3 regions of the Proteus sp. Marseille-Q3619 genome follow, and region 2 is predicted to be linked to each of the others. Evidence: predicted binding sites of a transcription regulator. Region 2 holds the regulator's gene; each other region holds the start of a gene.
The links. Region 2 encodes CRP, which controls carbon source genes, mostly activating them, when cyclic AMP is high. Its sites were predicted from a motif close to ATGTGANNNNNNTCACAT; they were not measured.
Positions count from the first base shown of each region.

Region 1: the regulator CRP is predicted to act here: its motif matches at 2,649-2,666, upstream of adhE (bifunctional acetaldehyde-CoA/alcohol dehydrogenase).
Region 3: the regulator CRP is predicted to act here: its motif matches at 2,448-2,465, upstream of glpT (glycerol-3-phosphate transporter).

Region 1 covers NZ_CBDIMP010000001.1:407,333-411,677, reverse strand. Annotated here, with positions in the region: gene adhE (bifunctional acetaldehyde-CoA/alcohol dehydrogenase) at 1-2,422, opposite strand, end outside; gene ACWPWK_RS01880 (YchE family NAAT transporter) at 2,937-3,581, shown strand; gene ACWPWK_RS01875 (ABC transporter ATP-binding protein) at 3,666-4,345, opposite strand, start outside.
Region 2 covers NZ_CBDIMP010000001.1:1,899,579-1,903,923, forward strand. Annotated here, with positions in the region: gene ACWPWK_RS08690 (hydrolase) at 1-366, shown strand, start outside; gene ACWPWK_RS08695 (YheU family protein) at 363-584, shown strand; gene ACWPWK_RS08700 (phosphoribulokinase) at 650-1,519, shown strand; gene ACWPWK_RS08705 (OsmC family protein) at 1,609-2,016, opposite strand; gene crp (cAMP-activated global transcriptional regulator CRP) at 2,329-2,961, shown strand; gene argD (bifunctional acetylornithine/succinyldiaminopimelate transaminase) at 3,059-4,273, opposite strand.
Region 3 covers NZ_CBDIMP010000001.1:2,693,377-2,697,721, forward strand. Annotated here, with positions in the region: gene glpQ (glycerophosphodiester phosphodiesterase) at 1-747, opposite strand, end outside; gene glpT (glycerol-3-phosphate transporter) at 883-2,235, opposite strand; gene glpA (anaerobic glycerol-3-phosphate dehydrogenase subunit A) at 2,616-4,274, shown strand; gene glpB (glycerol-3-phosphate dehydrogenase subunit GlpB) at 4,264-4,345, shown strand, end outside.

The sequences.
Region 1 (4,345 bases), 1.5 Mb from region 2:
AAGATTTCATTTCTTCTAACCAAGCTAACAATTTTTCAATTTTAGCAGCAGTACGGTCACCCGGTGCTGAAAGTTCTAAGTGATCAGCAATTTCTGCATAACGACGACGTGCTTGAGGACGGTCGTATTGGCTAAATGCAGTTTGTTTTGTTGGGTTGTCATTAGCGTTATAACGAATAACGTTTGAAATTAATAACGCATTAGCTAAACCGTGAGGAATATGGAACTCAGAGCCTAATTTATGCGCCATTGAGTGACAAACACCCAAGAATGCGTTAGCAAAAGCAATACCTGCAATAGTTGCCGCATTATGAACACGCTCACGAGCAACAGGGTTTTTTGCGCCTTCATGATAACTTGCAGGCAGATATTCTTTCAGTAATTTTAATGCTTGCAGTGCTTGCCCATCAGAATATTCGTTCGCTAATACAGAAACATAGGCTTCTAATGCGTGAGTTACAGCGTCTAAACCACCAAATGCACACAGAGATTTAGGCATATTCATAACAAGGTTTGCATCAACGATAGCCATATCTGGGGTTAATGCATAGTCTGCTAATGGATATTTTTGGCCTGTTTCGTCATCAGTTACTACCGCAAATGGCGTTACTTCAGAGCCAGTACCTGATGTTGTTGTGATAGCAACCATTTGTGCTTTCACACCCATTTTCGGGAATTTGTAAATACGTTTACGGATATCCATAAAGCGTAATGCTAATTCTTCGAAATGAGTTTCAGGGTGTTCATACATAACCCACATGATTTTCGCCGCATCCATTGGTGAACCACCACCTAATGCGATGATCACATCAGGTTTAAAGCTGTTCATTTGTTCTGCGCCTTTACGCACAATACTTAATGTAGGATCGGCTTCAACTTCAAAGAATACTTCTGTTTCAACGCCAAATTTTTTCAGTACGCGAGTGACTTCATCAACATAACCATTGTTGAATAAGAAACTGTCGGTCACGATAAAGGCACGTTTTTTACCGTCAGTCGCAATCTCTTCTAGAGCGATAGGTAAACAACCACGGCGGAAGTAAATAGATTTTGGAAGTTTATGCCACAACATATTTTCTGCTCTTTTCGCCACGGTTTTAGTGTTGATAAGGTGTTTTGGCCCTACGTTTTCAGAAATGGAGTTACCACCCCATGAACCGCAACCTAATGTTAGAGAAGGAGCAAGCTTAAAGTTGTATAAGTCACCAATACCACCTTGAGATGCTGGAGTATTGATTAAAATACGAGATGTTTTCATTTTGTCGCCGAAGTAGGCAACATGTTCAGGACAGTTATCTTGGTCTGTATATAAGCAAGAAGTGTGACCGATACCACCCATCTCAACTAATTTTTCAGCTTTTAGCACCGCATCTTCAAACGATTGAGCATGATACATGGCTAATAGCGGAGATAATTTCTCGTGAGCAAAGGGTTCTGCTTCTGTTGTTTCTTTGACTTCACCAATTAAAATTTTGGTATTTACAGGTACTTCAATGCCAGCCATTTCAGCAATTTTTGTTGCAGGTTGACCCACAATAGCTGCGTTTAAGTTACCATCTTTTAAGATGATGTCTTGAACAGCTTTTAATTCTTTACCTGTCAGCATGTAACCGCCGTGAGTTGAGAAACGCTCACGAACTTGTTTGTAAATGCTGTCAACAACGATAACAGATTGCTCTGATGCACAAATTACGCCGTTATCGAAAGTTTTAGACATTAAGATTGAAGCCACTGCACGTTTGATATCAGCAGAATCATCAATAACCACTGGTGTATTACCTGCACCAACGCCGATAGCTGGTTTACCAGAACTATACGCTGCTTTAACCATGCCTGGACCACCTGTCGCTAAGATCAGGTTAATATCATCATGGTGCATTAACGCGTTAGATAGGGCAACAGAAGGCTCATCAATCCAACCAATAATATCTTTTGGTGCACCAGCAGCGATAGCTGCATTTAAGACGATTTCAGCTGCACGGTTTGTCGCTTCTTTTGCACGAGGGTGTGGAGAGAAGATAATACCATTACGTGTTTTTAAGCTAATTAATGCTTTAAAAATCGCAGTAGAAGTTGGGTTAGTTGTTGGTACGATACCACAGATGATCCCAATAGGTTCAGCAATGGTTATTGTGCCGTAAGTCAGATCTTCAGATAAGATACCGCAGGTTTTTTCGTCTTTATACGCATTGTAGATGTACTCAGAAGCAAAGTGGTTTTTAATCACTTTATCTTCAACGATACCCATACCAGACTCTTTAACAGCCAATTTTGCAAGAGGAATACGGGCATCAGCGGCAGCTAATGCAGCAGCACGGAAAATAGCATCAACTTGTTCTTGAGAGAAGTTAGCAAATTCACGTTGAGCTTTTTTTACACGAGCAACCAAATCATTGAGTTCAGTAACGTTAGTTACAGACATAAAGAGACTCCTGATAAAATGTTAAATTTTTTAAGCAAATTAGCCGTTATCGCCATAACTAATAAGAATAGCTTAGATAGATGATAATGTGCTTATTTCAGTAATAATTATAAGAGGGCATAATTTGCTTAAAAAACTTAAAAAAAACAATAATAAAGGTAAATATATTTTCGAAGTAACCCTCTTTCTTCGAATGGTAACAGCTTACCATCTTTCTAATTAATTAACGTGATGTATATCACAAAACTAGCAAGCTGACACCTTTCAGCAAGGCTATTTATGAGAATGATTCTTATATGAAATAAATATTCAACGATTTTTTTGTCGTATACTCTATTTCGATATAAAATTAAACCACTAGGTTTTGATCAGTTTACAAGAGAATATTTTAGGTAAAAACTTGTTAACTAATAGAATTAACTGGTTTATTGATTTAAAGTAACGCGCATTTTTTGGAGTTACTCTATCTTTTATAGAATAATTCGCATGTTTATTAGCCAAGAAGGGGCTTTTCATGGGGTCACTGCTGGATTTATCCGGTTATATTAAATTTTTTGTCGGTCTTTTTGCGATTGTAAACCCAATTGGTATTTTGCCTGTCTTTATCAGTATGACGAGTTATCAAACTGATGCAGGGCGTAACAAAACAAACTTAATTGCGAATGGCTCCGTTGCAATTATTTTAGTTTCTTCTCTGTTAATCGGTGATTCTATACTGAGTATTTTCGGTATTTCTATCGACTCGTTTCGTATAGCAGGGGGAATACTGATTGTTACTATTGCAATGACAATGATAAATGGGCGTTTAGGGGAAGATAAACAAAACAATCAAGAACGAAACGAATCCGCAGTACGTAATAGTGTTGCTGTTGTGCCTTTAGCATTACCATTAATGGCAGGGCCTGGAGCAATCAGTTCTTGTATTGTGTGGAGCTCTCGCTGGGAAGGCTTTACTAACTTTTTAGGATTAGCCGCAACCAGTATCTTTTTTGCATTCTGTTGTTGGTTACTTTTCCGTAGTGCAACATTATTAGTGAAATATTTAGGGCAAACAGGCATTAACGTGGTTACTCGTATAATGGGCTTATTATTAATGTCGTTAGGTATTGAATTTATTGTGACCGGATTACGTTCTATTTTCCCGGGCTTATTAGTGTAAACACAGCGCAGCGCTATTAAAAGAGCAGTATGAATCACTCAAATACTGCTCTGCTCCTTTCTTCACATCTGTTTTTCTTTTATTTCAATCAAGACGATGTATCCCTTTTGATAACGCTTCTCGATCATAATGTTGTGTTAACTCACCATTTTCCATGAGTGCGGCTCTATCAGACATATGAGCAATCACATCGGCATCATGGCTTACTAATAAATATGTCATATTATGCTCTTTTTTCAGTGTGTTAAGCAGATTTAAGATCTCGGCTTGTACTGACATATCTAGTGCTGAAGTTGGCTCGTCTAAAAGTAATAATTGAGGTTGTAATAAAAGGGCTCTCGCAATGGCGACACGTTGGCGCTGTCCACCAGAAAGTTGATGAGGATAACGACTTGTTACATCCGCAGGCAAACCAACTTGGGCTAATGCTTGCTCAATCGTATTTTTGTCAAAAGGAATGTGATGGATTTTTAAAGGCTCAGAAAACGCCCGTTCAATACGGTGTTGAGGGTGTAAAGAGGCGTAGGGATCTTGAAACACCATTTGTATATTACGGCGTAATGTCCCTTGAAAACGTTGTTGAGGTTTAATAGTTTGCTCTAAAAGCGATATATTACCTTGCCAATGGGGCAATAATCCAGCAATCACACGTAAAACAGTCGACTTTCCACAACCAGAACGACCTATTAAGCTAAAGGTTTCACCTTGTTGAACATGTAAATTAATTCCCTTTACAACGTGCTTTGCTTGTTTACCTTGCTCAA
Region 2 (4,345 bases):
CCTGAATCATTACCAATCAGCTTATTGACGATAAAATCCATTAAAAAACTACGTCAATTTGACGATCTTATCACGTCTAAAATTCACGGATTTAAAGATGCGTTAGATTATTATCGCCAATGCAGTGCATTACCTTTATTAAATAAAATAAAGAAAACAACACTGATTATTCACGCGAAAGATGATCCTTTTATGTCTGCGGATGTTATTCCTGATATCACAACCTTACCAAACAACATTGAATATCAACTCACCGAGTTTGGTGGGCATGTCGGTTTTGTAAGTGGAAAACTTTCTAAACCCGTGATGTGGCTTGAAAGCCGAATACCTGACTGGTTATCCGCTTATTTGGAGAAAACCAAATGATAATTCCTTGGAATGAGCTTTCCACAGAGACACTTGATAATCTTATTGAAAGTTTTGTTTTACGAGAAGGCACTGATTATGGTATCCAAGAGAAAACGCTTGAACAAAAAGTCGCCGACGTAAAAAAACAACTTAAATCCGGTGAAGCCGTATTGGTTTGGTCAGAACTTCATGAGAGCGTCAATATTATGCCGGCATCGCAGTTTCGCTCTGGTTAGTTATTCAAAGCAAGCGATGTATCGCCGTCAATAAGGGCCAACCTTATTTAGCAAAAGGATAACCTATGTCAATCAAGCATCCGATCATCGCAGTGACTGGCTCAAGTGGTGCAGGAACTACCACAACAAGCCAAGCTTTTCGTAAGATATTCCAACAACTCAATGCAAATGCTGCATTGATTGATGGAGATAGTTTCCATCGCTATACCCGTCCTGAAATGGATATGGCGATAAGAAAAGCCAGAGAACAAGGTAGACATATCAGTTATTTTGGCCCTGAAGCAAATGATTTTAGCTTACTGAGTAAGACCTTAAGTCAGTATAGTGATACAGGACAAGGTCAATCTCGCAAGTATCTACACTCTTATGATGAAGCCACTCCCTACAACCAATTACCAGGTACATTTACACCTTGGGAGCCTTTGCCAAACAATACCGATGTTCTCTTTTATGAAGGGTTACACGGGGGCGTTGTCACCAATGAGCACGATGTCGCACAACATGTTGATTTACTAGTGGGTGTTGTCCCTATCGTAAACCTAGAGTGGATACAAAAGCTTATTCGAGACACCACAGAAAGAGGACACTCACAAGAGGCGGTAAGAGATTCGGTTGTACGCTCAATGGATGATTATATTAGCTATATTATTCCTCAATTCTCACGCACTCACATTAACTTCCAACGAGTTCCAACGGTTGATACTTCAAACCCTTTTTCTGCCAAAGCAATCCCCACTCTCGATGAAAGCTTTATTGTTATTCGTTTTCGAGGCTTAACCGATATTGATTTTCCCTATTTACTTGCGATGTTGCATGGCTCATTTATGTCAACAATAAATACTATTGTTGTACCGGGCGGGAAATTAGGATTAGCGATGGAATTAATTATGGCGCCATTAGTCAAAAAATTATTAAATGGCGAAAAGATAAGTTAACCAAAATAAAATTTATCTCTATAAAAATAATATCCCATTAATTAAGGGATATTATTTTTCGAATTAAACTTTATTTTAAAATATCAAAATTAGTCGGCATCTTTTATTTCAAATGAATGCGTAATATTGGCTGCTTTTCCTAGCATTAAAGAAACAGAACAATATTTTTCTGCGGATAATTGAACAGCTCGTTCTACGATTTTATCCGTTAATTCTTTACCTGAAACAATAAAATGTAAATTGATATCAGTAAATAGACGAGGGGCTTCTTCGCGTCTTTCTGATGTTAATTTCACTTCACAATCAGTCACTTGGTGACGACCTTTACGTAAGATGCTCACAACATCAATAGCGCTACACCCACCTGCAGCAATTAATACCATTTCCATTGGGCTTGGTGCTTTATCACCCGAATTTCCATCCATCATGATTTGATGACCAGAAGAAGACTCACCGACAAAAGATAAATCTTCTACCCACTTAACTCTCGCTTCCATTTATTTTCCCCTAAAGATGACAGAAACTAAAAGAGTACATTCTCATAATTCAACTAGCAATTAGCAAATAGGTTTATTATGCTGACTGCGTAAAACGAGACTTAATGCACTAATTGTGTTAAAAACAATATCTGCTTGATGATAGTGGTTAAGATCAATGCATTATTTTCTCATTTATTATAATCTACTCCATATTAACTTACCGTGTTCTCAGGAAGTTAATAGGTAAAGATAGGATTTTTAAGCACGCTGTATCAAAAGGGAACCTATCCGTTTTGAAAGGCTGCATTTAACGTACAGAGGATAACGCGAATGGTTCTCGGCAAGCCGCAAACAGACCCGACTCTTGAATGGTTTTTGTCACACTGCCATATTCACAAATATCCATCCAAGAGCACGCTGATCCACCAAGGTGAGAAAGCGGAAACACTTTATTATATTGTTAAAGGTTCCGTGGCTGTTCTTATTAAAGATGAAGAAGGAAAAGAAATGATCCTCTCCTACCTAAATCAGGGGGATTTCATCGGTGAACTTGGATTATTTGAAGAAGATCAAGAACGTAGTGCATGGGTTAGAGCAAAAACAGCCTGTGAAGTAGCAGAAATTTCCTATAAAAAATTCCGTCAATTAATTCAGGTTAACCCTGATATTCTGATGCGCCTTTCTGCTCAAATGGCGAACAGATTACAAACAACATCAGAAAAAGTAGGTAACCTTGCTTTCCTTGATGTTACAGGCCGTATTGCACAGACCTTACTAAACTTAGCAAAACAACCCGATGCCATGACGCATCCTGATGGCATGCAAATTAAAATTACACGTCAGGAAATTGGTCAAATCGTTGGTTGTTCACGCGAAACTGTAGGCCGTATTCTCAAAATGCTAGAAGATCAAAACCTGATCTCAGCACACGGTAAAACTATCGTCGTTTACGGGACTCGCTAAGTTTCCCCACCCCGAACAAACAATAGCCCAATAAAAGGGCTATTGATGATACAATCTGTATAAACCCCATCCTTATAGATGGGGTTTTTAGTCCGCACTACCCTTTTACAAATTCCGCAATAGCCGCTTTTAATGCCACCATTCCTTCTTGTAATTCTTCTTGGGTAATAATTAACGATGGTGTAAAACGCATTACATCTGCTCCTGCGTTTAACATCATTAAGCCATGTTTGGCAGCAAGACTGAGTAACTCTTTGGCTTTACCTTTATATTGTGGTGCCAATTGCGCACCGATCAATAAACCTTGTCCACGGATTTGCGAAAAGACATCGTACGTTTGATTAATTGCCACCAGTTCATTCACAATCCATTGATAGCGCTTTTCTACACCCTCAAGTACCTCAGGTGTATTAATTAAATCAAATGCGACATTACCCACTGCACAAGCTAATGGATTGCCACCATAAGTTGTACCATGAGTCCCTACGCCCATTACAGAAGCTATTTCATGTGTTGTTAACATCGCACTGAGTGGAAAACCACCTCCTAGCGCTTTTGCAGTTGTAATAATGTCTGGTGTCACATCATAGTTCATATAGGCGAAAAGCTTGCCTGTACGTCCCATACCTGTTTGTACTTCATCAAGAACAAGCAGAGCTTGATGCTTATCGCACAATTCACGTAGCCCCCTCATAAACTCAGGTGTTGCTGCCGTGACACCACCTTCACCTTGCACAGGTTCCAATACGACAGCACAAGTATGGTCGTCAATAACAGCTTTAACCGCCTCTAAATCATTGAAAGGAATATGCACGATATCTGCAGGCTTAGGGCCAAAACCATCTGCATATTTAGGTTGCCCACCAACAGATACTGTAAACAGTGTTCTGCCGTGGAATGCATGGTGAAAAGCAATAATTTTAGTTTTATAAGGACTATGGCGAGTGATGGCATAATGGCGAGCCAACTTAAATGCTGCCTCATTCGCTTCTGCGCCTGAATTGGCAAAAAAGACACGTTCTGCAAATGTGTTATCTATTAATTTTTGTGCTAAACGCAATGCTGGTTCATTAGTAAAAATATTACTAACATGCCAAAGTTGTTCGCTTTGTTCTTTCAAGGCTTGATTAAGAGCAGGATGAGCATGCCCCAGTGCTAAAACAGCAATACCACCAGCAAAATCAATATACGATTTTCCCTGCTGATCCCAAACACGGCTACCCATCCCTTTGACAGGAATAAATTCTGCGGGTGAATAAATTGGCAACATTACTTGATCGTAAGTTGCCCGGTTGATGCTTTGCTTTGTCATTACCCCACCTGATCGTTATTCATATTCAATATGAAAATATAATCACTAAATATGAATAAAAAATCAAATGTG
Region 3 (4,345 bases), 790 kb from region 2:
ATCAGGTTGTTTTTCATAAGTCTCATTCCAGTCTGTATAGGCAATTAACTGAACGAGTTTTAAATCCATACCCATTTTAGGCATCAATTCTGTTTTGATGCGTTTTAGGTCGTTAGCATCGAAAGATTGCAGATAAACATTGTCGGTTTTTTTCGTGTAACCATATTGTTTAAGCACTTCGAGCACTTTAGAGGTAATGTCTTTGCCTTCTTGTTCATGGAACCAAGGCGCTTTAATTTCAGGGTAAATACCAATATCTTGACCCGTTGATTTGTTTAAACCTTGAACAAATTCAATCTCTTCTTGGAATGTGTGTACACGGAAATCGGATTTGCCCATAGGGAAACGGTTTGGATAACTTTGGACTTTTTTACCGTCAACAATGTCAAAACCTTCGGTAAATTTTAGTCCTTTGATCTCTTCAAGCGTAAAGTCGATAGCGTAATAACGACCATCTTTTCTTGCTCTATTTGGATAACGTTCAGCCACATCTGTTACACGATCAAGATAGTGATCATGTAAGACAACCAGTTCGTTATCTTTTGTCATCACTAAGTCTTGTTCGAGATAATCTGCGCCTTGAGCATAAGCTAATGCTTTGGCAGGAAGCGTATGTTCAGGCAAATAACCACTTGCACCTCGGTGAGCGATAACGACCTTATCACTTGCCGCTTGTGCGATTGCACTTAAAGATAGAGTTAAAAGAACGCCTGCAACTAACGGTTTTATTCTAAAAGATGTACTCATAAAGCTGCTCCATTTTAATTCTATGTACAACAAAGTTATGTACAGTTGGCAATAAAAAAGCCACATCAAAACAGTTGATGTGGCTTGGTTTTTAGAGATGAGATTTAACTAATTTCATAAATAATCAGTTAGCGATTATTCGTACTTCTGAAGCATTTCACGTTTGTGTTTGGTTTCGGTAACCATCACGATAAGTAATAACACAACAGATAGTGCACTACCGCCGATCATGACCATAAAGCCGCCATCCCAACCGAAGTAGTCAACGGTGTAACCTACGATAGCACTCGCCGCAACAGAGCCACCTAAGTAACCGAATAGACCGGTAAAGCCTGCTGCTGTACCTGCTGCTTTTTTCGGTGCAAGCTCTAGTGCATGCAGACCAATCAACATAACAGGACCGTAGATTAAGAAACCGATGATTAACATACATGCCATATCAACATTCGGGTTACCCGCTGGGTTCATCCAGAATACGATAGTTGCGATAGTTACTAAGGTCATGAAGAACACGCCTGTTGCACCACGGTTACCTCTGAATACTTTATCCGACATCCAACCACACAGCAGTGTGCCTGGGATACCAGCGTATTCATATAAGAAGTAAGCCCATGATGATTTATCCATTGCGAAGTCTTTTACTTCACGCAGATAAGTCGGTGACCAGTCCAGTACGCCATAACGCAGTAAGTAAACAAACACGTTAGCAATTGCAATCATCCACAGAAGTTTGTTAGGGAACACATACTTCATAAAGATTTCTTTTGCAGTCAGCTCTTGTTCGTCAGTTTCTTTATAATCAGGTGGATAGTCGTTTTTGTATTCTTCAATTGGTGGAAGACCACAAGATTGCGGGGTATCACGCATTAATGCGAATGCAATCATAGCAACTAAGATTGCGGCAAATGCTGGCATATATAACGCTGCTTTCCAGTCGTTAAACCACGCCATACCTAATAAGAATAGTAATGGAGGTAAGCCACCACCAACGTTATGCGCACAGTTCCAAATAGAAACAATACCGCCACGTTCTTTTTGTGACCACCAGTGCACCATAGTACGTCCACAAGGAGGCCAACCCATACCTTGGAACCAACCACAAAGGAACAACAGAACGAACATTACCATAATGCTCGAAGTTGCCCATGGTACAAAGCCCATAAATAGCATCACTGCGGACGCTAAAATAAGACCTGCTGGTAAGAAATAACGAGGGTTAGCACGGTCAGAGAATGAGCCCATGATAAACTTAGAGAAACCGTAAGCAATCGAGATCCCTGATAAAGCAAAACCTAGGTCACCTTTAGAAAACCCTTCTTCTACAAGATAAGGCATTGCTAACGCAAAGTTTTTTCTTACTAAATAATAAGCAGCATAACCGAAGAAAATCCCCATAAAGATCTGCCAACGCAGACGACGATAGACAGGATCTATCTGCTCTTTTGGCAAACGCGCTTTATGTGGCGCAGGTCTAAACAGACTTAACATATTAGCCTCCGATGGCTTTTATTTTAATATGTTGATATTAAATAATGACAAAACGAACAGTGAAGTTATCAAAAAATTTTCTTTAACGAACTTAATAGTAAACTTATACAATCAAATTTACTGTGAGGTATTACTCAGTTGTCGAATAATTTTTCAAGATGTGCAATTTTGAGTGATATGTTAACTTTATCAAATACTTTTTGTTAAATAATTTGTGATTAGTATCACACTTGTGGTTTTATTTTTTCACTCGTGAGCGTTTCTCTTTCGTTTTTGCTCATTATCAAACATTAACCACATTTTTTGTGTATCTTATACACTATAATTAACGCTAAAGAATAAATAAGCGTTTGCTGAATGTAATGTGAGAGGGCATCTCTATGATGAGCGGTTCACCAGTGACAGAAACTGATGTCATTATTATTGGCGGGGGAGCAACCGGTGCAGGCATGGCAAGAGACTGTGCACGCCGTGGATTACGTTGCGTTCTGCTTGAAAGGCATGATATTGCAACCGGTGCAACCGGTCGAAATCATGGATTGTTACACAGTGGTGCGCGTTATGCAGTAACAGACCCAGAGTCAGCGCGTGAGTGTATTGAAGAAAACATGATTTTAAAACGGGTCGCTCGTCATTGTGTTGAAAAAACGGATGGCCTTTTTATTACCCTTCCTGAAGATTCTTTAGAGTTTCAACAGACCTTTATTCAATCTTGCCAAGCAGCAGGTATTGATGCTCAAGCGATTTCACCCGAAGAAGCTATTCGCTTAGAGCCATCTGTTAACCCAAATTTAATCGGCGCGGTTAAAGTGCCAGATGGTACTGTCGATCCTTTCCGTTTAACTGCCGCAAATATGTTAGATGCCCGCGAACATGGCGCCCAAGTACTGACTTACCATGAAGTTGTTGGACTTATTCGTGAAGGCGACCGTGTTAAAGGTGTGAAAGTTTACGATCATCAAGCGAAAAAACTGTATGAAATTCGCGCGCAAATAGTGGCAAATGCAGGGGGAATTTGGGGGCAAAAAATCGCTGAATATGGCGAGTTAAAAGTTCGTATGTTCCCAGCCAAAGGTGCGTTGTTGATTTTGGGTCATCGTATTAACAATATGGTGATCAACCGTTGTCGTAAACCTGCGGATGCCGATATTTTAGTGCCTGGCGATACCATTTCATTAATTGGTACAACATCAACACGAGTACCTTACGATGAAATCGACAATATGTATGTCACCCCTGAAGAAGTCGATATTCTCATCCGTGAAGGCTCAATGTTAGCGCCAAAACTGGCTCAAACTCGCATTTTACGTGCTTATGCTGGTGTGCGTCCTTTAGTTGCAAGTGATGATGATCCATCTGGTCGTAATGTTAGCCGTGGTATTGTTTTACTCGACCATGCGCAACGTGATGGATTAGAAGGCTTTATTACCATTACTGGCGGTAAATTAATGACTTACCGTTTAATGGCTGAATGGGCAACAGATAAAATCTGCGAAAAATTAAATGTCTCTGCTAAATGTACAACCGCAGAAGAAGCCTTACCGGGCTCTCGCCAATCTGCAGAGCAAGCATTACGTAGCGTTGTTTCATTACCTGCGCCAATTCGTGGTTCTGCGGTTTATCGCCACGGTGATTTAGCGAATAAATTATTGAGTAATGAACGTAGCGATAAGAGTTTAGTCTGTGAATGTGAAGCCGTTACGGCGGGGGAAGTTCGCTATGCGGTTAACTCTTTAACTGTCAATAACTTACTTGATTTACGCCGCCGTACTCGCGTGGGTATGGGAACATGCCAAGGTGAACTTTGTGCTTGTCGTGCAGCGGGTTTATTAAACCGTTTACAAGTCACTACTCCTCACGAATCAGAACAGCAGCTTGCCCATTTCTTAAATGAGCGTTGGAAAGGTATTCGACCAATTGCTTGGGGTAATGCGTTACGTGAGAGTGAATTCACCAGTTGGGTTTACCAAGGTTTATGTGGTTTAGATGCTGATATGATTGAAAAAACAGCTTCAGTGGAGGCAGATAATGAAATTTGACGTCATCATTATAGGTAGCGGGCTTGCAGGATTAACCGCAGGTATTCGTCTTGCTGAAGCAGGTAAGTCTT